2 regions of the Paenibacillus sp. ACRSA genome follow, and region 2 is predicted to be linked to the other one. Evidence: predicted binding sites of a transcription regulator. Region 2 holds the regulator's gene; the other holds the start of a gene.
What was found. The regulator CtsR, encoded in region 2, represses protease genes until heat stress. The targets are predictions, from matches to a motif close to ATGGTCAATAAAGGTCAAACA.
Positions count from the first base shown of each region.

Region 1: clpP (ATP-dependent Clp endopeptidase proteolytic subunit ClpP) is a predicted target of CtsR. The motif match lies at 10,964-10,984, and genes of this name have one in related genera.

Region 1 covers NZ_JAKRNP010000010.1:112,190-127,465, reverse strand. Annotated here, with positions in the region: gene MH215_RS23320 (ABC transporter ATP-binding protein) at 1-875, opposite strand, end outside; gene MH215_RS23315 (ROK family glucokinase) at 1,232-2,182, shown strand; gene rapZ (RNase adapter RapZ) at 2,233-3,132, shown strand; gene MH215_RS23305 (gluconeogenesis factor YvcK family protein) at 3,146-4,132, shown strand; gene whiA (DNA-binding protein WhiA) at 4,139-5,077, shown strand; gene MH215_RS23295 (HPr family phosphocarrier protein) at 5,336-5,605, shown strand; gene MH215_RS23290 (SIMPL domain-containing protein) at 5,751-6,503, shown strand; gene MH215_RS23285 (hypothetical protein) at 6,700-8,634, opposite strand; gene MH215_RS23280 (stalk domain-containing protein) at 8,980-10,077, shown strand; gene clpP (ATP-dependent Clp endopeptidase proteolytic subunit ClpP) at 10,276-10,872, opposite strand; tRNA gene MH215_RS23270 (tRNA-Arg) at 11,052-11,126, opposite strand; gene MH215_RS23265 (sugar-binding transcriptional regulator) at 11,609-12,634, shown strand; gene gap (type I glyceraldehyde-3-phosphate dehydrogenase) at 12,746-13,753, shown strand; gene MH215_RS23255 (phosphoglycerate kinase) at 13,901-15,082, shown strand; gene tpiA (triose-phosphate isomerase) at 15,116-15,276, shown strand, end outside.
Region 2 covers NZ_JAKRNP010000021.1:48,638-63,913, reverse strand. Annotated here, with positions in the region: gene MH215_RS27895 (GNAT family N-acetyltransferase) at 1-1,009, shown strand, start outside; gene MH215_RS27890 (CtsR family transcriptional regulator) at 1,494-1,955, shown strand; gene mcsA (protein-arginine kinase activator protein McsA) at 1,985-2,509, shown strand; gene mcsB (protein-arginine kinase McsB) at 2,549-3,613, shown strand; gene MH215_RS27875 (ATP-dependent Clp protease ATP-binding subunit) at 3,843-6,302, shown strand; gene radA (DNA repair protein RadA) at 6,590-7,957, shown strand; gene disA (DNA integrity scanning diadenylate cyclase DisA) at 7,971-9,047, shown strand; gene pssA (CDP-diacylglycerol--serine O-phosphatidyltransferase) at 9,092-9,820, shown strand; gene MH215_RS27855 (nucleoside triphosphate pyrophosphohydrolase family protein) at 9,973-10,368, opposite strand; gene MH215_RS27850 (PIN/TRAM domain-containing protein) at 10,542-11,627, shown strand; gene ispD (2-C-methyl-D-erythritol 4-phosphate cytidylyltransferase) at 11,728-12,414, shown strand; gene ispF (2-C-methyl-D-erythritol 2,4-cyclodiphosphate synthase) at 12,417-12,893, shown strand; gene gltX (glutamate--tRNA ligase) at 12,929-14,392, shown strand; gene cysE (serine O-acetyltransferase) at 15,047-15,276, shown strand, end outside.

The DNA.
Region 1 (15,276 bases), on a different contig from region 2:
ACATCACGAATCAGTGTGTCTGTATCGGTGGTGTAGAGACTCCAGCGTCCGTTACGATATTCCACCTGGTCAACATTAGGTAGCATCGCAATCTGAGCTTCAATATGTATGTGAGGTGAGTTCGTGTTGTGATCAGCCTGTGTGTCTGACGGGGAAGCTGATTCCCCAGGTATCATTCCATGCTGAGCGGAGAAAGAAAGAATACGCTTGGTAAGCCCCGACTTGAGACTCTCCGGTGTTCCGTCCGCAATGATCCTACCTTCGCTAAACAGAATAATCCGATCAGCCGCTTCATCGGCTTCTTGGAGGTAGTGCGTGGTGAAAAGCACGGTTTTCCCCGCCTGTGTCAATTGGCAAACCTGTTTCCAGAAATGTTTACGTGTCTCCGAATCCATGCCTACCGTTGGTTCATCTAAAAATAAAAGCTGTGGATTGCCTGCCATCGCAAGGGCAAAGTTGAGGCTGCGTTTCTGACCGCCCGATAGTTTCTCCGCTCTTCTCTTCAGATCGATCTCTGATAGCCCTGTCAGGTGTTCAATTTCATCTATTGGAAGAGGATTACGGTAATAACTGTGAACCATGCAGATGATTTCGTGTACTGTAAGCCCATCTATGACACTTACATCCTGTAGCATGACCCCAATCTGTTGTCGTACCTGCTGGTGATTCGGGGACTGTCCTAATACGCTGATTTTCCCGGAGGTCGGCTTACACATACCCAGAAGCATTTTCATCGTTGTGGTCTTGCCGGCTCCATTCGGGCCGAGAATTGCTACAATTGAGCCCGGCTGGATTTCAAGAGACAGGTCGCTTACTGCGAGCTTGTTTTTAAATTGTTTGTTTATATATTCAAGTTGGATGATGGGGGAATTCATCTGTACTCACGCCCTTCGTTTTGATCTAACTTCATTTTAGAGGGCGAAGGAGTAGGGTTTTAGTAAGAGTTGTCATGACTTTTAGGTGACAACTGTCATCTTTTATGAATGGAACGAATCCAGATGCAATATGATTAGATGAGACTTCCTCTACTAAGGAGGGAGATTTAAGCGGTGCGTTTTGATAGAGAACATAGAGGGTGAATGCGCATTCATGAAAAGGGTGTGACAGTGTTCACAATAGCGCCAGGACTGGAGATAGCAAAGGTCTTATCGTCCTTGACCCAGGCGTATCCTTCAATTATAGTTGGTACGTAGGATTAAACTATTTTAGATAGATAAAGGTGGCTTGCAGCATGTCTGAGAAAATCTACGTTGGGGTCGATCTCGGCGGAACAGCAATTAAGGTCGGTATATGCGATGATCAAGGTCAACTTAAGCATACGTATGAAGGACCGACAGAAGTGGATAAGGGCGTAGATACGGTTATCGCCAACATCGAGAAGTATGTCCGTCATATCGTTGCCGAGTCGCCGTATAGCTGGGAACAGCTTGAAGGTGTCGGTGCTGGAGTTGCCGGGTTCACGAATGTACGTGAGGGAATTATTGTCCTTGCCCCTAACATTGGATTTCGGAATGTACCTATTCGTTCGATTCTGGAAGAACGTCTGGGCAAGCCAGTCAAAATAGATAATGATGCCAATGTTGCGGCGCTTGGCGAAGCTTGGGCGGGTGCCGGCAAAGGTGTAGATAACTGTGTATGTTACACGCTGGGTACAGGCGTTGGCGGCGGCTTGATCTTGAACGGCAGTATATACCAAGGGTTCTCCGGTATGGCGGGTGAACTGGGACATATTAATGTGGTACCTGATCTGGAAGCAATTAAGTGTGGTTGTGGCAAAATGGGATGTTTAGAGACAGTATCGTCTGCAACGGGTATTATCCGTATGGCGAAGGATGCTGTAGAGCGTGGGGATCATACTTCGCTTGCTCTTGTTGACAGAATTGCAGCTAAAGAAGTATTCGATGCTGCTAAATCAGGTGATGAAGTGGCGCTGCGAATCGTTAATCGTGCTGCATTCTACCTGGGTAAATCGATGGCTACAGTTGCGGCAGTTATTAATCCGGAAGTGTTCATTATTGGGGGCGGTGTATCCAAAGCAGGTGACTTCCTGTTTGACGAGATCCGTACTGTATATGCTCAATTAACCCCAGAACCGCTGCAGGGCGGCGTTAAGATTCTGGAAGCTACACTTGGCAATGATGCAGGTATTGTTGGTGCGGCAGGTCTTCTCTTGCGCTCCTAGTCCACTGTAACAGTATAAACCGACAGCAATATGATAAGGAGGGGACATATATGCTTGAAGGTGAAGTTTCACCGAACACAGGCGCCACGCTCATTATCATTACGGGTATGTCCGGGGCGGGAAAGACCATTGCAGTTCAGAGCTTAGAGGATCTTGGCTTCTTCTGTGTAGATAATTTACCACCCGTGCTGATCCCAAAATTCGCAGAATTGATCGAGCAGTCCAATGGTAAGATTGGCAAGGTTGCTCTCGTTATTGACTTGAGAGGGCGTGAATTTTTCACAGCGTTGTCCGAGTCGTTGAACTACATTAAAGATCATTTTACCATCCATTGTGAAATTTTATTCCTGGATGCTACAGATTCTGTCCTTGTTCAGCGGTATAAAGAGAGCAGACGTAGACATCCTTTAGCTCCGGAAGGCATGCCGCTGGACGGTATCCGGCTTGAGCGCAAAATGCTGGAGGAGCTTAAAAACTCTGCAACCCAGGTACTCAATACCAGCACGATGAAACCGGCTCAATTGAAGGAACGGATTATATCCCGTTTTTCTCATTTAGAGAGCCATATGTTATCTGTAAATATAACGTCATTTGGGTTTAAATACGGAATACCGATTGATGCTGATCTGGTATTTGATGTTCGTTTTTTACCGAACCCGCATTATATTGACCATCTGCGTCCAAATACAGGACAGAACAGCGACGTATACGAATACGTCATGAAATGGCCAGAGACACAGTCCTTTCTGACGAAGTTGCTGGATATGCTGCATTTCCTGATTCCGCAGTACCGGAAGGAAGGCAAGAGCCAGGTTATTATTGGAATCGGTTGTACCGGAGGCAAGCATCGTTCGGTAGCAATATCGGAATATTTGGGCAAAATGTTGGGAAGCAGCGAGACTGAGGCTGTTACCGTAAGCCATCGCGACGCTGACCGGGATCGTCATTGAAGAGGGTGAAGGGATGAAAGAAGCCGGACCACGAAGAGAACGTCCGAGAATTGTAGTCATGGGCGGAGGAACCGGATTATCCGTGATGCTGCGCGGTTTAAAAGAAAAGCCGCTAGACATCACGGCCATTGTCACGGTTGCTGATGACGGTGGGAGTTCAGGCATTCTACGCAGTGAGCTGCATATGCCGCCTCCGGGCGACATCCGTAACGTACTTACGGCGCTAGCTGACGTAGAGCCACTGCTTTCGGATATGCTGAGTTATCGTTTCAACACAGGCGCGGGGCTTGCAGGCCACAGCTTGGGGAATTTGATTTTGGCGGCAATGACAGATATATCAGGCGACTTCGTAACCGCAGTGCGGGAACTTAGCCGCGTGTTTGCTGTTCGGGGTGAGGTACTTCCCGCAGCCGGTCAGGCGGTTGTGCTACATGCTGAGATGGAGGATGGATCGATTGTTACAGGCGAGTCCAAAATCCCTGAAGCAGGTGGACGCATTAAACGTGTTTTTCTTGAACCGGATCACGTGGAGCCGTTGCCAGAGGCTGTAGAGGCTATTCGTCAAGCGGATGCGATATTGATCGGGCCAGGTAGTCTGTATACGAGTATTCTTCCGAATCTGCTTGTACCCAAATTAGCTGAAGCTGTCGTTGAGGCTGACGCAGTTAAAATGTTTATATGCAATGTTATGACACAGCCAGGAGAAACCGATGACTATACCGTGAGTGATCATCTCAAAGCGATTCATGAGCATATAGGTCATCAGCTCTTTGACTATGTCATCGTTAATAATGGTGAAATTCCACTGCAAGTTCAGAATAGATATGCAGAAAAAGGAGCAAAACCTGTAGTATTAGATATGAATGTGCTGAAGAGTTCTGGATATCAGGTTGTCGCAGATACGTTGGTGCTATTCCGTACCTATCTTCGTCATGATGCCGACAAGCTCAGCCATCACATCTATCAACTGGTACAAAATTGGATGTTACGGAAGAGGTGAAGTCCCATGTCGTTTGCAGCACAGACCAAAAAAGAATTAACGATGATTGAGAGTGAACCGTGCTGCGAAAAGGCGGAACTTTCAGCCCTCATCCGTATGCTTGGTGCCGTGCAGTTATCGAATAAAAAAGTGATCTTAGATATTTCGACGGAGAATGCCGCTATCGCTAGACGGGCATACTCTCTGCTTAAAAAGCATTTTCAAGTGCATACGGAATTGCTTGTCCGCAAAAAAATGCGGCTGAAAAAGAATAATGTGTATATTGTTCGTATTCCGACCATGGTACAAGAGATTTTAAAGGATTTGTACATCGTATCCGAAGGCTTTATGTTCACACCAGGAATTAATCAGGAGCTGCTTCGGAAAAACTGTTGTAAACGAGCTTATCTCCGCGGTGCCTTCATGGCTGGTGGCTCGGTGAATAACCCTGAGGGTTCCTCCTACCATCTGGAGATTGCATCTATGTATGAGGAGCACTGCCAAGCCTTGGTTGATCTAGCTAATGAATTTCATCTTAATGCCCGGTGTATAGAACGCAAAAAAGGATTCATCCTATACATCAAGGAAGGCGAGAAAATTATTGAGCTGCTCAGCATCATTGGTGCACACCAAGCTTTGTTTAAGTTCGAAGATGTTCGTATTATGCGCGACATGCGGAATTCAGTGAATCGGATCGTCAACTGTGAGACGGCGAACCTGAACAAAACCATTGGAGCTGCTGTAAGACAGATCGATAACATCAAGCTTTTGCAAAAGGAAGTTGGCCTAGAGTCCTTACCTGAGAAGCTACGTGAAGTGGCTGAAGTGCGACTTGCCCATCCTGATATTAACTTGAAGGAAGTTGGCGAGTTGTTAAAGGGAACAGTCAGTAAATCTGGGGTGAACCATCGTTTGCGTAAAATTGATGAGCTAGCCGAGAAGGTTCGTAATGAACGGATGGGGTAGGCTGTTAGAGGCCGGAGCTCTTACTTAGGTTAGATTTATTCGTATTTTAAACCGTTGTTGGGCAACATTAACTCATGTGCAGAGAAGCGGGGATTGGCGTCCTGAAGTGTGATTCCGTGTCAATATAATGTCCTTGATTGGGAGTTCATACCTGACTGGTTTTTTTCTTCTAGTGTCCTGCACGGGTTAATGGTATAATGTTATATAAATATAATTGTGTATTTAATGTCTAGATTTCATAATAGGGGGTAAGTTTCTATGACAAAGCACCCGGTAGTTGTCCGTTTGAAAACGGGTCTCCATGCCAGACCTGCGGCACTGTTCGTTCAAGAGGCGAATAAGTACTCATCTGAAGTGTTCGTCGAGAAGGACGACAAGAAAGTAAATGCAAAAAGTATCATGGGGATCATGAGTCTTGCAATCAGTACAGGTACGGAAATCCATATTAGTGCTGAAGGCGCGGACGCCGAACAGGCTGTAAACGCTTTAGTTAGTCTGGTTAGCAAAGAAGAGCTTGAAAACCAATAAGATATGACTGAACGAATGAAGAAGTCCCGAAAGGGGCTTTTTTGCGTTTAAGAGTCAAGCAATGCAACATTTTGGAATTTGCTCCGTCTGTTAAGGTATCAAATCACTTTGAATTTGAGATGTTAACTACAAGGAGGCTACGGTCATGGGTAAAAAATGGATGAGACCGCTTGGTGCGGTACTGGTGGCAAGTACATTATTGGTTGGAGGAACAGCTTGGGTTGCTCCAGGGAATTACGCATATGCAGCTGAGGTTCAAGGTGTACAGCAGAACGTAATCAATGTTGTTGGTAAAGGTGAAATTCAGGTGAAACCGGACATCGCTTATCTATCCATCGGGGTAAATAGTACAGCGGAAACAGCGGCATCAGCTCAAAAAGCAAACGCAGCTAAAATCCAAAAGGTAACTAATTTGCTGAAGAATACATGGAAAATCAGTGAAAATGACATTCAAACAAGTCAATTCTATGTGCAGCCTAACTACACATACAGTGAAAAAGATGGACAGCAAGTGAAAGGGTACACAGCTCATCACACATTGACAGTAACCTATCGTGAGATGGATAAAATCGGTGAGTTGTTGGATGCAGCTTCCCAAGCTGGGGCGAATAACATTGAAAATGTAAGGTTTACTGTAGAGAATCCAGAGAACTATGAATCTCAAGTGATTGAGAAGGCTGTAGCTAACGCGGATGTAAAAGCTGGAGCGATTGCGAAGGCAGTTAAACGTCAGTTGGGGGCAGTATTATCTGTGAGCCAGCCTGATGCTAACGTGCCTGTATTCTATGCATCGGAGAGTTTGATGTCCAAAGCTACGGATACCGCAGCGGGTACTGAAATTGAAACCGGTCAGGTTAAAGTAAGTACAACACTAAACATCACATATGAGATGAAATAAGACGTTGTTCATATTTAGGTATTTTGTATAAACAAGCGACCACCTGCTCTACGCGGGTAGTCGCTTTGCTTATTTTAATATTGCAGATGAGATCTACATTGTTTTGCCCATGATACGGCTTAATGGGTTAGTGTATTGCAAGTGGGAGAGATTCATTTGCGTTCATCGTGAAGTTTTAAGTGGATTGCTAATAGACTTAGAATCGATTAGGGTCAAAGACCGGTAGTTGTAGCTTATATGACAGATACACCTCCGGATTGTAAGGAATGGCGATGGTTGCTACTCCGTTTTCTAATACATCGGTTGGTATAGCAGTGGATGTTGCCTCGTATCTATTGAGCATATCCACCGGAATGTCCATTAGCACTTTGCTGTAATCGTTGCTTAATATCTTCACATGGAGCATTCCTCCATTATTCTTATAATTCTGCATCCGAATTCGTAACGTGCGATTGTGATTCAACACAACTTCTATATTACGAAATACAGCGCGATCAGGATTGCTCATCTCGTAAGGTTGAGTACCTACAAAAGAAACAGATTCCCCGGCTACCTGCTTCACCTCTTCCACAGTTGCTCGATAAGCGAGTGGTGCAGGTGTCATGGCAGCATCCGTTTTACGTTCCTCATCACTGAATTGTAGCTCGGTATTCATGACATGTTTGCTTGCGATGGATACTTTAAGTCCAAGATCCTTGTTCCATTGCCCCAGTGGAAGATAAACCTTACCCCCGACAACCTGTTGCTTGCTTTGACTCACGGCTAGCTTACTGGTTCTGCTATTCCGCTCAAATAACAGGTCTCCCCCTTGAATTTCATATTTAATATGGAAGGCATTCGTGAACTCCTCTAAAGGAACATAATATAAGCCGTTCATGTAGAACGTAGGTTGTCCGTTATAACGAAGCACGCCTTCACCAGAGGTGATTGCTACAGGTAGTGTTAAAAAGAACATGCCTTCATAAGAGAAGGAGTCCCAATAATTCACCCAATCTCTATATTGACTATACTCAATCTTAAAGTGTTTTCCTTCCGGAATATAGTAGAAGGAAGGTGGGTATGCCTGTGGGTTAGAGAAATAATAATCGATGACATACAAATCATCTGAGGCCCATTGTATTCCTTCCACGCTCGCCCGGTACAAGCTTTCGTAGGATCGAACCTGCTTCAATGTTTTGAGATCATATACAAGCACCTTGCTTGCCTTGGTTTTCTTGATTCCTACCGAGGGATCAGCGATCAGTACCAAATACTTAAGATTAGGTGAGACGAACGTTTTTACATCTCTGACTTCGCCTTTAAAAAGTGAGGTCGCTTTTCCGCCGCGAATCCCCTCTACAACCGCACGGTAGGTCTGTTCTTTATAAGTGCTGGTCCACTTAATTTTTGTGTCTCCTGCCATAAACGTCTTACTGGAGACAGGCTGTTTGGTGTCGTACACGATGTCATTTTTGGTTACTTTCACGGGGCTACCCTTTAATCCGCCAAATAAGAGGGTAAAGCAACTGGTGAATTTTGCGTCAGGGCAGTATACACCAAGAGGTGTGGACGAAGTTGAACGATTTGTACTGAATTTAGTATCTGTCACATCTTGGCTCGTAATAATACTGCCATTGGATAAAACTCGTTTGTTATCTACAAGGGAATAGTACTGGGTATCACCGTTATCCGATCTTACGGAGTACAGCCCTTGTTTCGCCCAAAGTTTGAGCCATTTGTTGGATTTAATCTCTGTGATTTTGCGAAGCTTAATGGAGGCATAGTCATATTCATAAATGACGGCACCTGTGTTCAGGTAGGCTAATGTATAAGCCTTCAAACCTTGGGTGGTGTCTACGACAACACCATCTTGTTGGTTGAATCCGTTCGTCGATGTGAATCGATATGAAGAGGGCTGCAACGATGAGTCAGTGAAATCATACTCGTTAACCTTTTTCATACCTGTGTCATAACTAATTACCGTTGTCCTTACAGTGACCTGCTGTTGTCTTTCATCAAATATGTAGGTTGTGCGGTGTCTTACTTTTTCCTTGCTACCTTCTGTAGCTGCTGCTGAATGTCCAGTCTCGGGATGAATTGTGAGCAATAGGGAACAGATCAACAACAGGGCAATACATTTCCTAATAATCATACGACGTTTCCTCTTTCCTCTTCATATATTGTCTTTTTTTCAAGATGTGTGCGGGTTAACCCTAATTCATAATATCGGTGAGTTTATTGATGTTGTTTAATGAATTATTGGACGGGCTGAATCCTGTTTATCGTTCATTTGGTATCTTTTTTGTAGATATGTTCGTGACAAAACGGTCATTTTCGGTGCAATTTATTTCAAGTTAATCGTCAAGATTGTAACTGGAGCTGTAAACCTTTCCTCAAATGGGTTAATTATAATAAAGAGGTGAGCGTATGAGGCGTTGTCGTTCAAAATACATACGCAATGAACCCTTAGTGCGAATTTAGAGAGGAGTTTTTATATATGACATCATGGAAGAAATGGACAAGTGCGTTGCTGGCAGCTGGAATTATTGTAGGTAGCGGAGCAGGGTGGCAGGAAAGTTCGGTTCAAGCAGCTTCTGTCTCATCTAAAGTGACGGCACCTATTGAAGTAACGCTGAAATCCGCAGGTAAGACGCTGACTCAAAAAGGGCTTTTGCAGGGTGGATCTACATGGGTATCTCTAACTGCGGTCAAAGATGTTGCAGGTGGAACACTAACCTATGATGCGAAGAACAAAGAGTATACGCTGACCGCAGCTAACAATAAGATGAGAATTAGTCTAGCTGATGGATCACCAATGCTTAGAGTGAATAACTACTATCCCGGCGTTGAGGCGAAGTTGATTCAAGGGCGGTTATACATTCCTTTCTCAGCGATGAGAGATTATCTGGGTGTTCAGGGAAGCTGGAATGGGCAAGCGAAGACGTTAACACTTAGCAAAGTGAAGCAGAACAATGTAACAGTGAAAGCAGCTACGGTGAAAGCGACTGTCAAAAATGCTGAAGTGGATATCCAATATCCGCAGGTAAGTGGACTCGCGAATGATAAAGCTCAAGCGGCAATCAACAAGGTACTGAAGGATGAGGCTAATGCATTTGTAGCAGGCTTCAAGAAGCAGGTTTCTGAGAATGGGGCTGCTACTGCGGATCGCCCATATGCTTTTGAGAGCACATATGTTGTGACATATAACGAAAATGGCGTGCTAGGACTCATTACACAGCGCTATGAGGACTACGCGGGAGCTCATGGCATGACGACCCGTTCAGGACACACATTTGATCTGGGAACGGGCGAGGAACTGACGCTGAATGATGTGTTACAGAACAATGCATCCATGCGTGAATCTCTTGGCAAAAAAGTAGGCACACAGCTTAAAGCTCGTGGCGGTTATCTGGACGGATATACAGGATTGAACAAAGATCAGGACTTCTACGTTACGCCAACAGGTATAGTCGTGTTCTTCCAACTGTATGAGTACACTGCGTATGCTGAAGGGTTCCCTGAGTTCCCATTCACGTACAAAGAAGTGCTTCCTAAAGGTGCAACGCCATTCAGTGGAGTAGCAGCTGAAAAGTAAGAGCAGAAACGTTATCATATGTTCAATAATTATTGGATGTATCACGTATAGAACAGAAGTTTAACGACGCGTAGTTGCAGTTGCTATCATCATAAAATCACAAAAAAATCCCACCATTCGTAGAATGGTGGGATTTTACTAGTTCATAGTTAGAAGCCAAGAAGGCTTCAACTCATGACTTTATAGGTGAGTTCACGATTATACGCCTTCTGAACCTACTCTTTCGATAACTTTATCAATGATACCATAATCGGCAGCTTCAGCAGCACTCATGAAGTAGTCACGATCTGTATCTTTCTCGATACGCTCCAGGGGTTGACCGGAACGCTCGGAGATGATGCGGTTCAATGTGTCACGCATTTTCAGAATGCGACGAGCACGAATTTCGATATCTGTAGCTTGACCTTGTGCTCCACCAAGTGGTTGGTGAATCATGATCTCACTGTTAGGCAATGCAAAACGTTTACCTTTGGCACCCGCATTAAGCAAGAATGCACCCATGGAAGCTGCCATACCTACGCAGATTGTAGATACATCTGGTTTGATGAATTGCATTGTATCGTAAATGGCCATACCGGCTGTGATGGATCCGCCTGGGCTGTTGATGTATAAGTGAATGTCTTTCTCTGGATCTTCTGCAGCCAAGAATAACATCTGTGCCATAATGGCATTCGCCACAACGTCATTCACGTCGCTGCCAAGGAAGATGATACGATCCTTCAGCAATCTGGAATAGATGTCATAGGCCCGCTCACCGCGGTTGCTCTGTTCAACGACCATTGGAATATAACTCACGTGAAAAACCTCCTCGGAAATGTAAATGTTAAATTGGTGTTTATATTTAAACTGTTACCGTATTACCCACATCATAAACAATTCCAAACAAAAAGTCAAAGAAAGTCAAACTAACTTTGAAAAAAAAGAAACCTTTCCGGTTTCATTGGTTAAAAGGGTTATGTACTACGAAATAAGAATGGCGCGCCCGCCAAGAATCGAACTTGGATCTCAGGCTTCGGAGGCCTACGTCATATCCATTGGACCACGGGCGCACATGAATGGTTGGCTACTCTTTCGTAGCACGAATGCTTGCACACAAATGAGCTTCAAATATGTGACAGCATTAATGATTATATCTTAAGCGTGGTTGAAATGCAAGCAAATGATCAGCCTCATAGTTTGGAATACAACGAAAATGATCATGATGAAGATAAGTGGATAAAGAACGCATTTAAGTACATGCTATAAGAGGTTTTGCACATGTTGAGCAAGTTAGGAATGGAGCCATATATAGATGATAATTTAGACTTTCTTCTATATGTAGTGTGAAACAGATTCAACGCCTACTAGAAGCTCAAGATTGTGAAAATAAGCGCGTACAAGCTTAAAGAAACGTTATGAAATGGGGCATTTGAAACACTTGCATGTCGCGTCAGTTTTAGGTAGAATAGACGTGGGACTTAAAAAGTTAACCCGGGACATTTTGAGGCCATGAAAGAGAGCTTGGAACGAGAAGCTTGCGGGAGTGGAAAGCATGCGAAAGATTTTAGAAGTGCAAAAGCAGCTTCTGCCTGATCTCATGGATGTCTTGAAGAAGAGGTATACGATTCTACACCAGATCATGTTATCGGATGTGATTGGACGAAGAACGTTAGCTAATTCCATGCAGATGACCGAGCGGGTTCTGAGGGCTGAGACCGATCTATTAAAGGCTCAGGGACTTATTGAAATTGACAGTACAGGAATGAAGATCAGCGAGGCAGGTCATGATTTGCTGCAGCAGTTAGAGCCCGTCGCCAAAGAGCTGTTCGGATTGTCCGAACTGGAAGAGTGCATCAAGCAAGCCTACGGTCTGCAAAAGGTAGTCGTTGTTCCTGGCGATTCGGACGTATCTCCATTTGCCAAACGGGAACTGGGCAAGGCCGGAGCAAAGGCTCTTGGCAATATTATGAATGATAACGACGTTGTTGCCGTAACTGGCGGTTCAACAACGGCTGAAGTTGCAGAGCAGCTTAATCCGCCAACACCACTCAAAGGTGTCTGGTTCGTCCCTGCACGCGGTGGACTAGGAGAAAGCCTCGAAATTCAGGCCAATACGATCGCATCCACGATGGCAAAGCGGGTAGGAGCACAATACAAACTCCTGCATGTACCGGATTTGCTTAGTGACCATGCCTATGAATCCCTTGTTCAAGATCCGGGTGTCCAGGAGATTCTGCAGCTGATTAGACAATCGCGCATCGTTATTCACGGAATCGGTGATGCCGTGGAGATGGCACGGCGACGTAAACTTGCTACAGAGATCGTGGAAGAGCTTCAGGAGCAAGGAGCCGTATCGGAATCATTCGGTTATTATTTTAATGATCAGGGTAACGTGGTTCACACCATGCTTACACTCGGCATGCGACTTCAAGATATCGAACGAACCGATGTAGTGATCGGGATTGCGGGTGGCAAAAGCAAAGCGGCTGCCATTCACTCCGTGCTTAGATTCGGCCAGGAAGATATATTGATTATTGATGAGGCTGCTGCCAAAGTCGTCGTTGCCGAACTGGAATAAGAATTTGTTTTTTAGAACACTTCAAATTTGTTGTCTTGACGGACTTCACGGTCTGTCTTGAATATATAGCTTCATAAAAAAATTCAATCAAAACTTGGGAGGAACTTACTCATGATTAAAGTAGGTATTAACGGTTTTGGACGTATTGGTCGCTTGGCATTCCGTCGTATTCAAAATGTAGAGGGCATTGAAGTTGTAGCAATCAACGACTTGACTGATGCTAAAATGCTGGCTCATTTGCTTAAATATGATACAACTCAAGGTCGCTTCGATGGCGATGTTGAAGTACATGATGGCTTCTTCAAAGTGAACGGCAAAGAAGTTAAAGTATTGGCTAACCGCAACCCAGAAGAACTTCCTTGGGGAGACCTCGGTGTAGATATCGTTCTGGAATGTACTGGTTTCTTCACAACTAAAGAAGCTGCTGAGAAACACTTGAAAGGTGGAGCTAAGAAAGTTGTTATCTCCGCACCAGCTACTGGCGACATGAAAACCATCGTTTACAACGTAAACCATGAAATCCTCGACGGTACTGAAACTGTAATCTCCGGCGCATCTTGCACAACGAACTGCCTGGCACCTATGGCAAAAACGTTGCAAGACAAATTCGGAATCGTTCAAGGTTTGATGACTACAATTCACGCTTACACTGGCGACCAAAACACGTTGGATGCTCCACACCCTAAAGGTGACTTCCGTCGTGCTCGCGCAGCGGCTGAAAACATCATCCCTAACACAACTGGTGCTGCTAAAGCAATCGGTTTGGTTATCCCTGAACTGCAAGGTAAATTGGACGGTGCAGCTCAACGTGTACCAGTAGCAACTGGTTCCCTGACTGAGCTTGTAACTGTATTGGGTAAAAAAGTTACTGCTGAAGAAGTTAACGCAGTAATGAAAGAAGCTTCCGATCCACAAACTTTCGGATACACTGAAGACGAAATCGTATCTTCCGATATCCAAGGTATCACTTTCGGATCCCTGTTTGATGCAACTCAAACTAAAGTTCTGACTGTTGGCGACCAACAATTGGTTAAAACTGTAGCTTGGTATGACAATGAAATGTCCTACACTGCACAATTGGTTCGCACTTTGGAGCACTTTGCAAAAATGATTAAGTAATATCTGCAATAACATAGAGCGGAAACAGAGTATTGTTTCCGCTCTTTATATATCAACCTTTTGCAAATTTCTCAAAAACACCAGGATTGACAAGGGTTTTTCGCTCTTCATTGGTCCACAAAATACATGGGTGCGGAGGAAATACAGATGAACAAAAAAAGTGTACGTGATATCGAATTGACAGGAAAACGGGCTTTTGTACGTGTAGATTTTAATGTACCGCTCGAAGATGGTAAAATTACAGATGACAAGCGTATTCGTGCAACGCTGCCTACGATTAATTTCTTGATCGAAAAAGGTGCTAAAGTCATTTTGGCAAGCCACATGGGTCGTCCTAACGGCGAAGTGGTTGAATCCTTGCGTTTGACTCCAGCAGCAGAGCGTTTGTCTGAATTGCTTGGTAAAACAGTTGTTAAAGCTGACGATTCCGTTGGCGAAACGGTTAAAGCTCAAATCGCTGAATTGAACAACGGTGACGTATTGTTGCTTGAAAATGTTCGTTTCCATGCAGGCGAAGAGAAAAATGATCCAGAACTGGCAAAACAATTTGCTGAACTGGCTGACGTTTTCGTTAACGATGCGTTTGGTGCAGCACACAGAGCACATGCTTCAACAGAAGGTATCGCTCACTTGTTGCCGGCTGTATCTGGTTTGTTGATGGAAAAAGAGCTTGAAGTGTTGGGTAAAGCAATCTCTAACCCTGAGCGTCCTTTCACAGCAATCATCGGTGGTTCTAAAGTTAAGGACAAAATCGATGTGATCGACAACCTGTTGAACATTGCAGACAACGTAATCATCGGTGGAGGTCTGTCTTACACGTTCATGAAGGCTCAAGGTCATGAAGTAGGTCAATCCCTGTTGGATGAGTCCAAATTGGATGTTGCTCTGGGCTTCATCGAAAAAGCGAAGAAATTGGGCAAGAACTTCTACCTGCCAGTGGATATCGTGATTTCTGATGATTTCAGTGCGAATGCAAACACGAAGATCGTTGAAGTTGGCGACATTCCTGCAGATTGGGAAGGTATCGACATCGGTCCTAAAACACGTGAGATCTATGCTGACGTTGTTAAAAACTCCAAACTCGTTGTATGGAACGGACCTATGGGCGTATTCGAAATCGAGCCATTCTCCCACGGTACACGTGCAGTAGCACAAGCTTGCGCTGAGACAGAAGCTTACACTGTAATCGGTGGCGGCGACTCCGCAGCAGCAGCAGAGAAGTTCAAATTGGCTGATAAAATGAACCACATCTCCACAGGTGGCGGTGCATCCCTCGAATTCATGGAAGGCAAAGTGCTTCCAGGCGTAGTTGCATTGAACGACAAATAAGATTTAAGCTATAGCATGAAGGAGTTGAAAACCATGAGAACACCGATTATTGCAGGTAACTGGAAAATGTTCAAAACTGTTTCCGAATCTAATGACTTCATTCAGGAAGTTAAAGGAAAAGCGGAAGTAGAAGGCGTGGAAACTGTAATCTGCGCACCATTTACGAATCTGCCAACACTGGTAGAAGCGGTTAA
Region 2 (15,276 bases):
CCACCTTATTCCTTTTCAAACGTATATTCATGGTCGATCATTCGACATGGGTGGAATTGCAGGTGTAGCCACTTGGCCAGAGTACAGACGAAAGGGCTGGGTAGCTGGTCTTCTCAAACACACATTGGAAGAAATGAATCGCAACAAACAGAGCATTTCGTTTCTGCATCCGTTCGCGTTTGCCTTTTATCGGAAGTATGGATGGGAAACATACATTGAGTACAAAAAATATAAAGTGCCTACTTCGCATTTACCTGCCAAAAAACAAACACCCGGAACGCTGCGCAGAGGCAATCCAGATCTGGATGTTTTAAAAAGTGTATATAATGCTTATGCGGAGCGCTATAACGGAATGTTGATCCGTGACGATGCGTGGTGGAAAGACTCGGTGCTTACGGAGGGAACCAGTCAGAAGGCCGTATATTATGATGAAGCTGGGCAAGCCCAGGGATATATATTATACGAGGTCAAGGAGCGTAAGTTCGCGATCGATGAGATCATTCATCTGAATGAAGAAGCGAGACAAGCCCTGTGGACTTTCATAGCCAATCATGATTCCATGATTGAAGAAGTTACATTACAAGCGCCAGCAAGTGACACTCTTGCTTTTCAATTGGATAATCCACGGATTCAGCAAGAGATTATTCCTTATTTTATGGCTCGTATCGTGAGTGTGGAGCAATTTATTTCTCAATATCCGTTTGCCAGTCAGGATTCCCCAGTACAGATTGCTCTTCAGGTTAAGGATGATCATGCACCTTGGAACGAAGGTGTGTGGCAATTAAATGTTGCCATGAATGGAACGGCTTCAATCTGGAAGGCTTCCGAACCTGTTTCTGAGGAGCAGACAGTACAAATGGATATTCAATCCCTTACTGCTGTGCTGATGGGGTACCGAAGACCTGCTGAAATGGAACAGATAGGCAGGATTTATGGGCCTGCTGAGGCAATTAGTGCTTTGGAGAATGCAATTCCTGTACGGGAAACGTATTTACTTGATTTCTTCTAAAGGATTAGAGTGATCAAAAAATTATAAGGATTAGTTTAATTGCAGCGCTGATGGTTCCTAAAATCACCTCATATAGCATAAAGGCGTAAAGGTAAGACAAATGGACTTCTCCAGCACTTTTGGAGAGGTTTTTTTGTGTCCAAAGAATATTTCGTGTAAAATCGTAAAAAATGAATAGTGACCCCACTTGGCAAACTCACAAAATATGCTATAATGTATATAAAGTCAAAGAAAGTCAAAGTCAACTGAGATCATCATTTCGTTTGACTTTCTTATGCCATCCGCTGAGTAGAGTGCGACTACACTTTTCTTTGCGGAACAAGCAGTATTAAAGGACCTTCGAGCGGCCTATACTCTCCCGGTAACACTTGTGCTATCCAGATTCGGTGTTTCACGGAATGGTTAAATGGGATGAGAAGGTGCACTCTGTAGGGGCGTGTGGGTCCTTATTGACTTAACGTTTCAGACAGTGGAGGATGAGTGGATGCGTAATATCTCTGATATTATCGAACAATATCTGAAGAGTATTTTGCATGAAAGTCCCGAAGGAATGGTTGAAATTCAGCGTAATGATCTGGCAGACCAATTCTCATGCGTGCCTTCTCAGATTAATTACGTCATCAGCACCCGATTTACCCTTGAGAAGGGTTATCTGGTAGAAAGCAAACGTGGTGGCGGTGGTTATGTACGTATTCAACGGATCGAACTACCTGCTCACTCGGCACTGCATAACCATTTGCATCATAGTATTGGAGATGAGATCGGGCAGACTGCTGCCGAAGGTCTGATCTACCAACTTGAGGAAGCGCGTTTCTTGAGCAAACGAGAGGCGGGGTTGATGCGGGCGGCTGTATCGAGAGAAATTATTTTGGTCAAACTTCCTTACCGGGATCAAATTCGTGCCAGAATGTTGAAGGCGATGTTAATATCTTTGCTCGGTAAATGAAAACTATCGGGATCAAAGGAGGTACATCAATGCTTTGCCAAGAATGTAATAATCGTCCGGCTACACTTCATTTCACGAAGATCGTGAACGGAGAGAAGACGGAATTTCATATCTGCGAGTCGTGTGCTCGTGAAAAAGGGGAAATGATTCCCGGAACAGCAGGTGGATTCTCCATTCATAACTTGTTGTCCGGTCTGCTCGATTTCGACCCATCTGGCAAAGGTGGATCCGCAGGAACACCACCTGCTCAATCCCTTCGATGTGAAGAATGTGGCATGACGTATTCCCAATTTAGCAAAATCGGCCGATTCGGCTGTAGCTCATGTTATAAATATTTTGATAGCCGTTTAGACCCGTTGTTCAAAAGGGTACATGGCAGCACCTCCCACGTAGGTAAAGTACCTGCAAGGGCGGGTGGGCGTATCAAGGTCAAACGACAAATTGCAGATTTGAAACGTACTCTTCAAGAAAGTATCACGCAAGAAGAATTCGAAGAAGCTGCGCAGATTCGTGACCAGATCAGAGAACTTGAAAAAGAAATAGCTCAGGAGTAAAGTTTGACATGAGTTTGACATGAGTAGGAGGGATGCGTAATGCCTAATCTGCCTTTTACAGAGAAGGCGCTCAGCGATTGGATGCGCAGTGATGCGGCTGATTCAGAGATCGTCATTAGCAGCCGTGTCCGGATCGCACGCAACCTACAGCATTATCCATTTCCGATGCTTGCATCCAATGAGCAATCGGAGGAAGTGCTGAATAAGCTGAGCGAAGTACTTCAATACGACGATGTTCATGCTTTTGGAAATTTCCACACTTTGGATCTAATCGATATTGATGAACTCGACAAACGTGTATTGGTGGAGAAACATCTGATTAGTCCCAGTCTTGCGAATGAATCCAAGAACGGCGCTGTCATTCTTAGTGAGGATGAATCCGTCAGTATCATGATTAATGAAGAGGATCATCTTCGGATCCAATGCCTCTATCCGGGGTTCCAGGTGAAAGAAGCCTGGGAGAAAGCTTCTGCGATAGATGATGCTTTTGAAGCGCATGTGGATTATGCATTTGATGATCGTAGAGGATACCTGACCAGTTGTCCTACCAATGTCGGTACAGGTGTAAGGGCATCCGTAATGATGCATTTGCCGGCTCTGGTCATGACACAACAGATTGGACGTATTCTAACGGCGGTTTCCCAGGTAGGGCTTACTGTCCGAGGGATTTACGGCGAAGGTAGCGAAGCAATGGGTAACCTGTTCCAGATCTCTAACCAGATCACGCTAGGACAGACCGAGCAAGAAGTTATCGAAAATCTGCATAGTGTTGTTTTACAGATGATTGGGCATGAACGTACGGCTAGAGAGCGACTGATTACAGACTCAAGACTGCGTATTACGGACAGGGTTATGCGTTCTTATGGTATTCTGTCTCACGCTGCCATTGTGGACTCGAAGGAAGCTGCACAGCGTCTCTCCGATGTTCGTCTTGGTGTAGATCTAGGTCTGCTGGAAGGACTCACTATACCGGTGATGAACGAGCTGAACGTCATGACTCAGCCTGGTTTTTTGCAGAAAACGTTCGGGGAAGATATGCGTACAGATGAACGAGATATCTACCGTGCTCAGCTAATTCGGGATACGATCAACCCCGCAAAGTAAGGTAGCTTTTCCAGAATTATAAATGAGGTTTCACGCTGCAATTGCAGCTTTTATATAATAAGGCAGATTTACATCAGGTCATAGCAACGTTTCTACAATAATTGATGTGAAATGCTTAATGATTTTATTCGCAGCATGGCTGCAGACAACGTGTTATAAAGAATACGGTGGAGAGCTTGGTTCAGTTGCTCTAGCCCGTTTTATCCAAAACCATGGAGGTGCAGGAGATATGATGTTTGGAAGATTTACGGAACGTGCCCAAAAGGTACTGGCATTAGCGCAGGAAGAAGCTGTCCGTCTCGGTCATAATAACATCGGTACTGAGCACATTTTGCTCGGCCTCATTCGTGAAGGCGAAGGTATTGCAGCCAAAGCGCTGATCGGCCTGGGACTCGGATTGGAAAAAATTCAGGATGAAGTAGAAACGCTGATTGGCCGTGGTCAGGAGCAACCTACTAACATTGCATATACGCCTCGTGCGAAGAAAGTAATTGAGCTATCTATGGATGAAGCCCGCAAATTGGGACACACATATGTAGGAACAGAACACATCTTGCTTGGATTGATCCGTGAAGGTGAAGGTGTAGCAGCACGTGTACTTAATAACTTAGGTATTAGCTTGAACAAAGCTCGTCAGCAAGTGCTTCAATTGCTGGGTAGCAGCGAAGCGGTATCAAGTCATAACGGAACACCTGCTAATGTTAGCACGCCAACTCTCGACAGCCTGGCTCGTGACCTCACGGCCTATGCGAGGGAAAACAATCTTGACCCTGTGATTGGACGTAGCAAAGAGATTGAGCGCGTAATTCAAGTGCTGAGTCGTCGTACGAAGAACAATCCGGTATTGATTGGTGAACCAGGGGTAGGTAAGACAGCGATTGCTGAAGGGCTTGCCCAAAAAATTATTGCAAACGAGATTCCAGAAACATTGCGTGATAAACGTGTTATGACACTGGATATGGGTTCAGTTGTAGCGGGTACGAAATACCGTGGTGAATTCGAAGATCGTTTGAAAAAAATCATGGATGAGATTCGCCAAGCAGGTAACATCGTCCTGTTTATCGATGAGTTGCATACTTTAATCGGTGCAGGTGGAGCAGAAGGTGCAATCGATGCTTCTAACATTCTGAAGCCAGCTCTGGCTCGTGGAGAATTGCAGTGCATTGGTGCAACAACGCTGGATGAATATCGTAAATATATTGAAAAAGATGCAGCGCTTGAGCGTCGTTTCCAACCTATTACGGTGGATCAACCATCCCCAGAAGAAGCTATTCAAATTTTGCACGGCTTGCGTGACCGTTATGAAGCCCATCACCGTGTGAAAATTACAGATGAAGCAATTGTACAGGCGGTTAAATTGTCTGATCGATATATTACTGACCGTTTCTTGCCGGACAAAGCGATCGACTTGATCGATGAAGCGGGTTCCAAAGTAAGATTAAATTCATATACAGTACCACCAAACTTGAAACAATTGGAGAGCCGTCTGGAAGATATCCGCAAGGAAAAAGATGCAGCGGTGCAAAGCCAAGAGTTCGAGAAGGCGGCAGCTCTGCGTGATACGGAACAAAAAATCCGTGAAGAGCTAGATGTAACGAAGAACCAATGGAAAGAAAAACAAGGTCGCACAGATTCTGAGGTAACACCTGAGGATATCGCACAAGTGGTAGCCAACTGGACTGGAATTCCGGTGAACAAGCTGAAAGAAGAAGAAACGCAGCGCTTGATGAACCTGGAGCAAATTCTCCATGAACGTGTTATCGGTCAAGATGAAGCTGTGAAATCTGTCAGCCGTGCTGTACGTCGTGCTCGTGCTGGTCTGAAAGATCCGAAACGTCCAATGGGTTCATTTATCTTCCTGGGTCCTACTGGGGTTGGTAAAACCGAGCTGGCTCGTGCGCTGGCTGAAGCGATGTTTGGTGATGAGAATGCAGTAATCCGTATCGATATGTCTGAGTATGGTGAGAAACACTCCACTTCAAGATTGGTCGGAGCGCCTCCAGGATATGTCGGTTATGAAGAAGGCGGTCAGTTGACAGAGAAAGTTCGTCGCAAACCGTACTCCGTAGTCCTCTTGGATGAAGTCGAAAAAGCACATCCAGAAGTGTTCAACATTCTGTTGCAAGTGCTTGAAGATGGTCGTCTGACAGATTCCAAAGGCCGCGTAGTTGACTTCCGCAACACATTGATCATTCTGACATCCAATGTGGGTGCAGAAGCGATTAAACGTAACTCTACGCTCGGATTCACTGCTGTGGTAGATGCAGGAGCAGATTATGACAACATGAAGGGTAAAGTAATGGATGAGCTGAAGAAAAGCTTCCGTCCAGAATTCCTTAACCGGATTGATGAAATTATCGTCTTCCATTCTCTCGAAGAAAAACACATTGCTGAGATTGTTACACTCATGAGTGAAGAACTTCGGAAACGACTGCGTGAATATGAAGTCGACTTCGAGCTTACGGACAATGCGAAGGCATTCCTTGCCAAAGCGGGCTTTGATCCAGCTTATGGTGCACGTCCACTACGTCGGGCAATCCAGAAGCATATCGAAGACAAATTGTCAGAAGAGTTGCTCACAGGCAATGTGGTCAAAGGTGACTCCTTACTCATTGATGAGGATAATGGCGCCTTGTCTGTAACTAAAAAAGATATTGTTCCTTCCACGGAAGAGATCGAAACGAAGTAACCCAATCGGGATCATTCGTTAAGAAATTCGTGGGAACGACTAAAGACCTTTCTGGCCTATGCCAGAGAGGTCTTTTTTGCAATCTGACCCATCTGGCTTCTTACCACTGATGAAGTGGCAATAACAGGAGTAGAAGATTCAGGAACATGTGTAAAGTTTACGATAATCCTTTACGAAAAATCTCAAACAATGGTAAACTTTTATTAACCCTGCGCGTTAGGAAGTCGGGGCAAAATTCGTCGAATAATGCAAAATGCTGTTATAAAATAAATGGTAGGAGTGCTGAAGTGGCCAAAGTAAAAACCAAGTTTCAATGTACGGAATGCGGCTATGAAGCCCCCAAATGGTATGGTAAGTGTCCAGGTTGTCAGTCATGGAATTCAATGATAGAAGAAACTGAAACGGTGGTCAAAACACAAGGGAGGAATTCTCCCCTATTTGACAGTAAAGATAAACCGCTTCCTATCATAGATATAGATAGCGGTCAGGAGCCGCGAGTGCAGACTGGAATTGGAGAACTGAACCGTGTATTGGGTGGCGGGATCGTTCCAGGTTCTCTCGTTCTGGTGGGCGGAGATCCGGGTATCGGAAAATCAACATTGATGTTGCAGACGTCTCATGCGTTGACACATTCAGGTTTACGTGTGTTATATGTATCGGGCGAGGAATCGGTAAAACAAACCAAATTAAGAGCAGATCGTCTTGGCGCACTCTCTCCTGAGCTATATGTGCTGTGTGAAACCAATATGGAGCGTGTTGAAGAAGCGGTGGAGCAGATCCAGCCGCATTTTCTTGTCATCGACTCGATTCAGACAGTATATTTGCCCGAAGTTACCAGTGCGCCGGGAAGTGTAGCTCAGGTAAGGGAATGTACATCAAGGTTCATGCGAATTGCCAAAGGTCGAGGCATTGCAACGGTTCTCGTAGGGCATGTTACCAAGGAAGGTGCCATTGCTGGGCCACGTATGCTAGAACATATGGTGGATTGTGTGCTCTATTTTGAAGGGGAGCGTCATCATACGTATCGTCTATTGCGGGCAGTGAAGAATCGTTTTGGTTCCACGAATGAGATCGGTATTTTTGAAATGGGTGAAGATGGACTCCGTGAAGTCGGTAATCCATCAGAGCTCTTTCTGTCGGAACGTCCACTCGGCGTAGCTGGATCTACGGTGGTAGCGAGTATGGAAGGAACACGACCCTTGCTCGTGGAGCTACAGGCATTAATCTCTGCCACTCATTTCCCTTCTCCGCGTCGTATGGCGACAGGCATAGATCACCACCGGTTAAACTTGATCATCGCTGTATTGGAGAAACGGATGGGAATGTTTCTGCAAACCCAGGATGCCTATCTTAATGTAGCGGGGGGCGTACGCCTAGATGAACCTGCTGTGGATTTGGCAGTTGCAATCAGCATCGCTTCTAGTCTAAGAGATGTACCAACCAAACCAGACGATGTCATATTTGGCGAAATTGGTTTGACGGGTGAAGTTCGAGCTGTATCACGAGCCGAACAACGTGTAAAGGAAGCCGAGAAGCTTGGCTTCAAACGAGTCATTTTACCAGAAAAAAGCTTAAAGGGCTGGAAACATCCTCGCGGGATACAACTGATCGGTGTAAATACCGTGGCAGATGCACTAGCGGTCGCTTTAGATTAGGGGGCATAACAAGATGAAAGATTCGAGCCAACTGGATAATATGAATGAGTTGTTAAGGTTGATCGCACCAGGTACACCTTTCCGCGAAGGTCTGGAGAACGTGCTGCGCGCCAAAACGGGGGCACTGCTTGTTGTAGGATACAGCCCTGAAGTGATGGAAGTGGTTGACGGGGGATTTTCAATTAATTGTGATTTCTCTCCGAACTACCTGTATGAACTTGCAAAAATGGATGGTGCCATCATTCTCAGTGAGGATCTGAAACGAATTTTATATGCGAATACTCAACTGATTCCAGATTCGTCTATATCTTCTTCAGAAACAGGGATTCGTCACCGTACAGCGGAGCGCGTAGCGAAGCAAACAGGCAAATTGGTGGTGTCCATCTCCCAACGTCGGAATATTATTACCCTGTATCAGGGAACACTCAGATATTCACTGAAAGAGATCGGTGTAATCTTGACCAAGGCCAATCAGGCTATTCAAACGTTGGAGAAATATAAAGCCGTTTTGACACAGTCTCTAACCAACCTCAGTGCTTCAGAATTTGAAGAACAGGTAACCATTCCCGAAGTCGTGAATGTTATTCAGCGGACAGAAATGGTGATGCGGATCAAAACGGAAATTAAACGGTATATTCATGAATTAGGCAACGAAGGAAGACTGATCTCCATGCAAATGGAAGAGCTAGTAGGTACAACGGAAGAAGAGGCATGGTTGCTCTACAAAGACTATGCACGCGACGATAGTGATGACAAGATTCGCGAAATTATTGTGGGTTTGAAGAGATTGTCGGATGATGAACTGCTTGATGCACATCATATTGTACGTTTGCTCGGATACCCTTCATCAGCAGCGACGTCTGAGGACTCGGTTGCGCCACGTGGATTCCGGGTATTAAATAAGATACCCCGTCTACCCAATGTCATCATTCATAACCTGGTGGATCAATTTGAACAGTTGCCTCAAGTTATTATGGCAACCATTGAAGAGTTGGATGAAGTGGATGGAATCGGTGAAGTGCGTGCTCGCACGATCAAGGAAGGTCTGAAGCGACTACAGGAGCAAATGTTTATCGACAGACAAATGTAAGAGTTGTGCCTATAATGGCTTGAAGATGATGAGGTGAAACAACGATGTTAACCAGATTCATTCCGAATCTCTTTACCTTAGGTAATCTGTTTCTTGGAATGATGGCAATATTACTTGCAATTGAGGGGAACTACAGTTTAGCAGCGATTATGGTTATTGTTGCGATGCTACTGGATGGTCTGGACGGACGGGTGGCACGAGCATTGAATGCCCAGAGTGAATTTGGCAAGGAGCTGGACTCTCTGTCGGATATGGTATCGTTTGGTGCCGCTCCAGCGCTGATTGTGTTTATGGTTTCATTTCAAGATGCTTCACCAGTATTAGCTTGGATTGCAACGGCGAGTTTTCCAATCTGTGGTGCGATTCGCTTGGCTAGATTTAATGTACGTCCGGGGATTCCGGGATACTTCACGGGTCTGCCGATTCCAGCAGCAGGTGGGGTGCTGGCGACACTATCTTTGTTTAACAAAGATATCGGCCCAATCAGTATGATCATCGCCACATTGTTGTTGTCTTATCTGATGGTGAGTTCACTCAAATACCCCAACTTTAAAAAGGTCGGCTTACCTCGTAAAGCGATCTGGATCGCTCCATGGGTGGTTGCCTTTGCAGTAGCTATAGCGGTTATGTTCCCAGAGAATTTGTCGAAGTTAATCTTTATTCCACTTGTGCTGTATGCTTTATATGGAATGAAGCACAATTTACGGACAGCAGCCTCTCGTAGCCGAGCTAAGAAACGTAGAGAAGAGAAGTCTTCCCGTTCGGATCGGTAAAAGGGTATAAAAGCAATCACGTATATTTATATGCTATAGAGCAGTTTCAATAATGCAAAAAGCACGTGTGCTCCGACTTCGGAGCCACGTGCTTTTCTCGTTATTCCAATCTATACGTTAACAACCAACCTCGTGCAGTGATGATGCATCGTTTATGACAAATTGAACATCCCTAACGTCGAACATTTCTGTGACTCGTGATTCACGACCTCTTCCATGTTGATGTCCAAGAGATTGCAGAGAGCAGACATATAAAACAGGTTGCGTCCTAGTTCGGAACTGATCACCTCTTTACAATTCTCACACAACTCACCTTCGACATGCGTCTCCAGTAAACCCTTGGTCTGAGCAATACCACTCTCAGGGGCATACTGTTGCTTCGTAGCGTGCAGCTCAATGCAGCCGCATTCGGTAATGGCCTTGGACACGGCACGGTTGACCGAAGCCCCGGCTTGTCCCGTTTTGGACAGCACATCAATCAAACTGCGGTGACGCAATAACAGCTCAGAAACTTGATCCTGAAAAGCCTGTAAACTTAGCGTACTCATTTTGCTACTCACCTCGGGATATGAATTGAATTCATTATATGCCAATTTTTTATCTTCTTTCAACTAAGGATTGCATCTTTTCCAAAAAGTTCTTGTTTATGGGATTAGCATTTTAGGAATTGGATCATACTGGATATGAAGATGGAAATATCATGAAGGAGGTGCAGGGACGTATGTGGAAAAAAGGCATTTTAACTTTTACAGGATTGTGCGGAGCATGGTTCGGCTATACAGCATATCATCTGGCAGGGAAATCCATCCCTTGGATGGCAGAATGGATTCAATCCGCAGGGCTCTTGGGAGCTGGGGTATCCACTGCGCTGGGAGCCGTATTATTTATGGCTGCATGCAATCTAGGTGGCACACTGATCGCCGATCGACTGCATAATGGAATTAATGCTTTGGCAAAAGTACCTATGAATGAATTAGCAGCAGGTGCAGTAGGTACGGTTACAGGTTTATTGGTGGCGTTGTTGCTCTATCCTTGTTTAACATGGTTAGGGACAGCCGGAGAGGTGCTCCAAGTAGCGCTGACGGTTGTTAGTGCATATTCGGGCTATATGCTTGCACTAGCCAAAAAAGACGATCTAGCAGCCTTCTGGATGTCAGGACGATGGGGGCATCCTGAGGCAGATGAAGGACGACGCTTAGAGGAACATAAGATTTTGGATACAAGCGTAATTATTGATGGGCGGATTGCAGATATTTGCAAAACCGGATTTATCGAAGGCACGATTGTCATCCCTGAATTTGTGTTGGAAGAATTACAACATATAGCTGATTCATCCGACCTGTTGAAACGAAACAGAGGGCGGCGAGGACTAGATATTCTGAACAAAATTCAGAAAGAGCTCGACGTTAAAGTGCTGATTTATGAAGGTGACTTTGAAGAGATATCTGAGGTGGACAGTAAGCTGGTCAAGCTTGCTAAAGTACTTCAGGGCAAGGTCGTTACGAATGATTTTAATCTGAACAAGGTGTGTGAACTTCAGGGTGTATCTGTGTTGAACATCAACGATTTGGCGAATGCGGTCAAGCCAGTTGTGTTGCCAGGTGAAGAGATTATGGTGCAGATCATTAAGGACGGCAAGGAACATGGACAGGGCGTGGCATACCTGGATGACGGTACGATGATCGTTGTAGAAGGTGGACGCGAGTATATCGGCATGATGATGGAAGTGCTGGTGACCAGTGTACTGCAGACATCTGCGGGAAGAATGATTTTTGCGAAGCCGAAACTGTTGGAAAAAGCCCAATAAAAACGGTATGATGGGTAGTGTATCGTAGCACATATTGGATATCCCTTGTGGTGTTTGATATAGCGAACGATAAACTGACAGACAAGGCAGGGATTGCGGCATGGATAAAGGGTGGGGCGTTGTCGTTGTGGCGGCAGGTCGGGGAACCCGGATGGGTACAACCGAGAGTAAACAGTTTCTGCTGTTGCAGGACAAGCCCGTTTTCATACATACGCTTGAAGTGTTTGCGGCTCTGGACGAGATGCGCGAGATCGTGCTGGTGACCGGAGCTGGAGATGTTGAACGCTGCCTGAATTGGGTAAAAGAATACCATCTGGAATCACGAGTTCGTGTCATCCCCGGCGGGAAAGAGAGACAGCATTCGGTCCATGAAGGCCTCAAGGCCCTAGGAACGGATTGGGTCCTCGTTCACGACGGGGTACGTCCTTTTATTAACCGTGAGCAGATCAACGCTTGCATGACAACTGTGCTGTCTGGCGGGGGTGCTGTTCTGGCGGTTCCTGTTAAGGATACGATCAAACAAGTGAATGCGGAAGGTGTCGTTACGGCGACGCCAGACCGCAGCAGTCTGTGGAGCATTCAAACCCCGCAGGCTTTTCGTCTTTCTGCATTGATGCTTGCATATGAGTCGGCAGAGAAGGATGGCTTTCTAGGAACAGATGATGCGATGCTGGCAGAACGCCAGGGCATAACAGTCAAGGTTGTGGAAGGCAGTTATACGAACATTAAGTTAACGACGCCGGAAGATTTACAGTATGCCGCGTTTTTGCTGAGGGGAGAGAAATAGCAATGATTCGTGTAGGACAAGGGTTCGATGTGCATCAGTTAGTAGAGGGAAGACCTTGCATTATTGGCGGAGTGACTATTCCTCATGAAAAAGGGTTGTTAGGCCATTCGGACGCTGACGTGCTGCTACATGCCATTAGTGATGCTATTCTGGGTGCGCTGGCACTTGGTGATATCGGCAAACATTTCCCGGATACCGATCCGGAATTTAAGGATGCAGACAGTGTGAAACTCTTGGAACATGTGTGGCAGCTTGTGAAGGATCGGGGATACCGCCTTGGTAACATTGATTCAACCATCATTGCACAGAAGCCGAAGATGGCACCTTACATTCCACAGATGGCCGAGGTTATCGCTAAGGTACTGGAAGCGGAAGTGGATCAAGTGAATGTCAAAGCAACAACGACAGAGCAACTCGGATTCCCTGGTCGTGGAGAGGGTATTGCAGCTCAATCGGTTGTTTGCCTTGTTCGCGTGTGATATCATCAACCAACGAAGAGACGGAGGGGATAGTTATGAGCACGGAAGTACGCGTGCGCTACGCGCCGAGTCCAACGGGACACCTACATATCGGGAATGCCCGTACGGCGCTGTTTAATTACTTGTATGCTAAACATAATAACGGCAAATTCATTATTCGTATTGAGGATACGGATGTGAAGCGTAACATTGCTGGTGGAGAAGAAAGTCAACTGAAGTATCTGAAATGGCTCGGCATCGAATGGGATGAGAGCATTGATGTGGGTGGAGAATACGGGCCATACCGTCAGACGGAACGGCTGGATATCTACGGCAAATATACTCAAGAGCTGCTGGATAAAGGTCTTGCTTACCATTGCTATTGCACAGAAGCGGAATTGGAGCAAGAGCGTGAAGAGCAGACAGCGCGTGGTGAGACTCCGCGTTATTCGGGCAAACACCGGGATCTGACACCAGAGCAACGCAGTGCATTTGAAGCAGAAGGCCGCGTGGCGAGCATTCGTTTCCGTGTACCAGAGGAACGGATCTACACGTTTGATGATATGGTTAAAGGAACCATTTCGTTTAACAGCAAGGAGTCTGGAGACTTCGTTATCGTCAAAAAAGATGGCATTCCTACGTACAACTATGCGGTAGCAGTGGATGATCACATGATGAAAATTTCCCACGTATTGCGCGGGGAAGATCATATCTCCAATACGCCGCGTCAGTTGATGATCTATGAAGCGCTAGGCTGGGAGCCGCCGCAATTTGGTCACATGACGTTGATTGTAAATGAAAATCATAAAAAGCTGAGTAAACGGGATGAATCCGTTATTCAGTTTATTGAACAATATGATCAGCTCGGCTATTTGCCAGAAGCGATGTTCAACTTCATTTCCTTACTTGGCTGGTCGCCAGAAGGAGAAGAGGAGATCTTCTCACAAGAGCAGCTTATCCAAATTTTTGATACGAAGCGCTTGTCTAAGAGCCCAGCAGTATTTGATACCAATAAACTGGCACACTTGAACAATCACTATATCAAAAATGCAGATCCAGATCGGATTGCTGAAATGGCAATTCCTCATCTGCAAAAGGCAGGACGGATTGCTTCTGAGCTGTCGGCTGAGCAGAAAGAATGGGCTTATACACTCGTTCATCTCTATCAAGAGCAGATGACAGCTGCTTCGGATATCGTTGAATTGTCTGAAGTATTCTTCCGTTCAGATCTCGAACTGGAATCTGAAGCTGCAGCGGTACTCGCTGAAGAGCAGGTGCCGACTGTACTGAAAGCTTTTGCTGACAAAGTTCAAGCAAGTGATGAGTTTACGCCAAGCAAAATGGCAGCACTCATCAAAGAAGTACAGAAAGAAACTGGATTTAAAGGCAAACAGCTCTTTATGCCAATTCGTGTAGCGTTAACAGGGCAAACACATGGTCGCGATTTGAATCAAACCATTGTACTGCTTGGTCGGGACACAGTGATTGAACGTTTGCATGCCCAAGTAAAAGGGGCATAATCCAGCGAGAATACAATTCTTCTATAGTTGCATATAAGCGACGGACTTTTGAACAACCTCTTTAAGTGTTTATTTTCTGTCGATTACAAGGAAAGCCTGTTGTCAGTCTCAACCCTTTTCGCTATAATAGCAACACAACGAATAAATGATATGATTTATCTATATAGAACAGCAAAGACCGGGAGGAGTACGTTGAGCCGGACAGATTCAGAGAGGATGGCCCTGCCTAAAGAATGAAGTTCTTTGGTGCGGTGGCTGTGAGCCATCCGCTGTCCGTCAACCGAAATGCGCCTGTGAGCTGCATAGCCGAATCCAGCCCCGCCCTTGTCGATTAGGTAAAGGGAAAACGTTAGGATAGGTTGTGACGGTTGGTTCCCGTTATTAGACCGTTTGAGGGTTCATTGTTATACAAGTGAACTGAGCAGAGTGGGACCGCGATCAACGCCTCTGTAGCTTACATAGCTACAGGGGCGTTTTTTGTATGTCTGGACATGTAACTCTTTCAAAGATAATCAAATCACAGCGGTGTTGAATTACAGTGACAGCGGTACGGAGTCCTAACATGTGCATAGGTGTGAAGCTAGGAGTACACTATCAAGGAATGCGCCGTCCGGTAAACCGGAGGACGAGAACCTGAACAAGAGGGGAACGAGCATGTTTAAGAAGATCAGATCAGATATCCAGGCGGTGTTTGAAAACGATCCAGCGGCCCGGGGATGGTTTGAGGTGGTATTTACTTACTCGGGGCTGCATGCGATATGGGCGCATCGGATCGCGCATTTTTTATACAAGCGAAGGTTCTTCTCGTTCGCCCGGTTCATTTCACAGATTAGCCGTTTTATGACTGGAATCGAAATCCATCCTGGTGCTACAATCGGCAATCG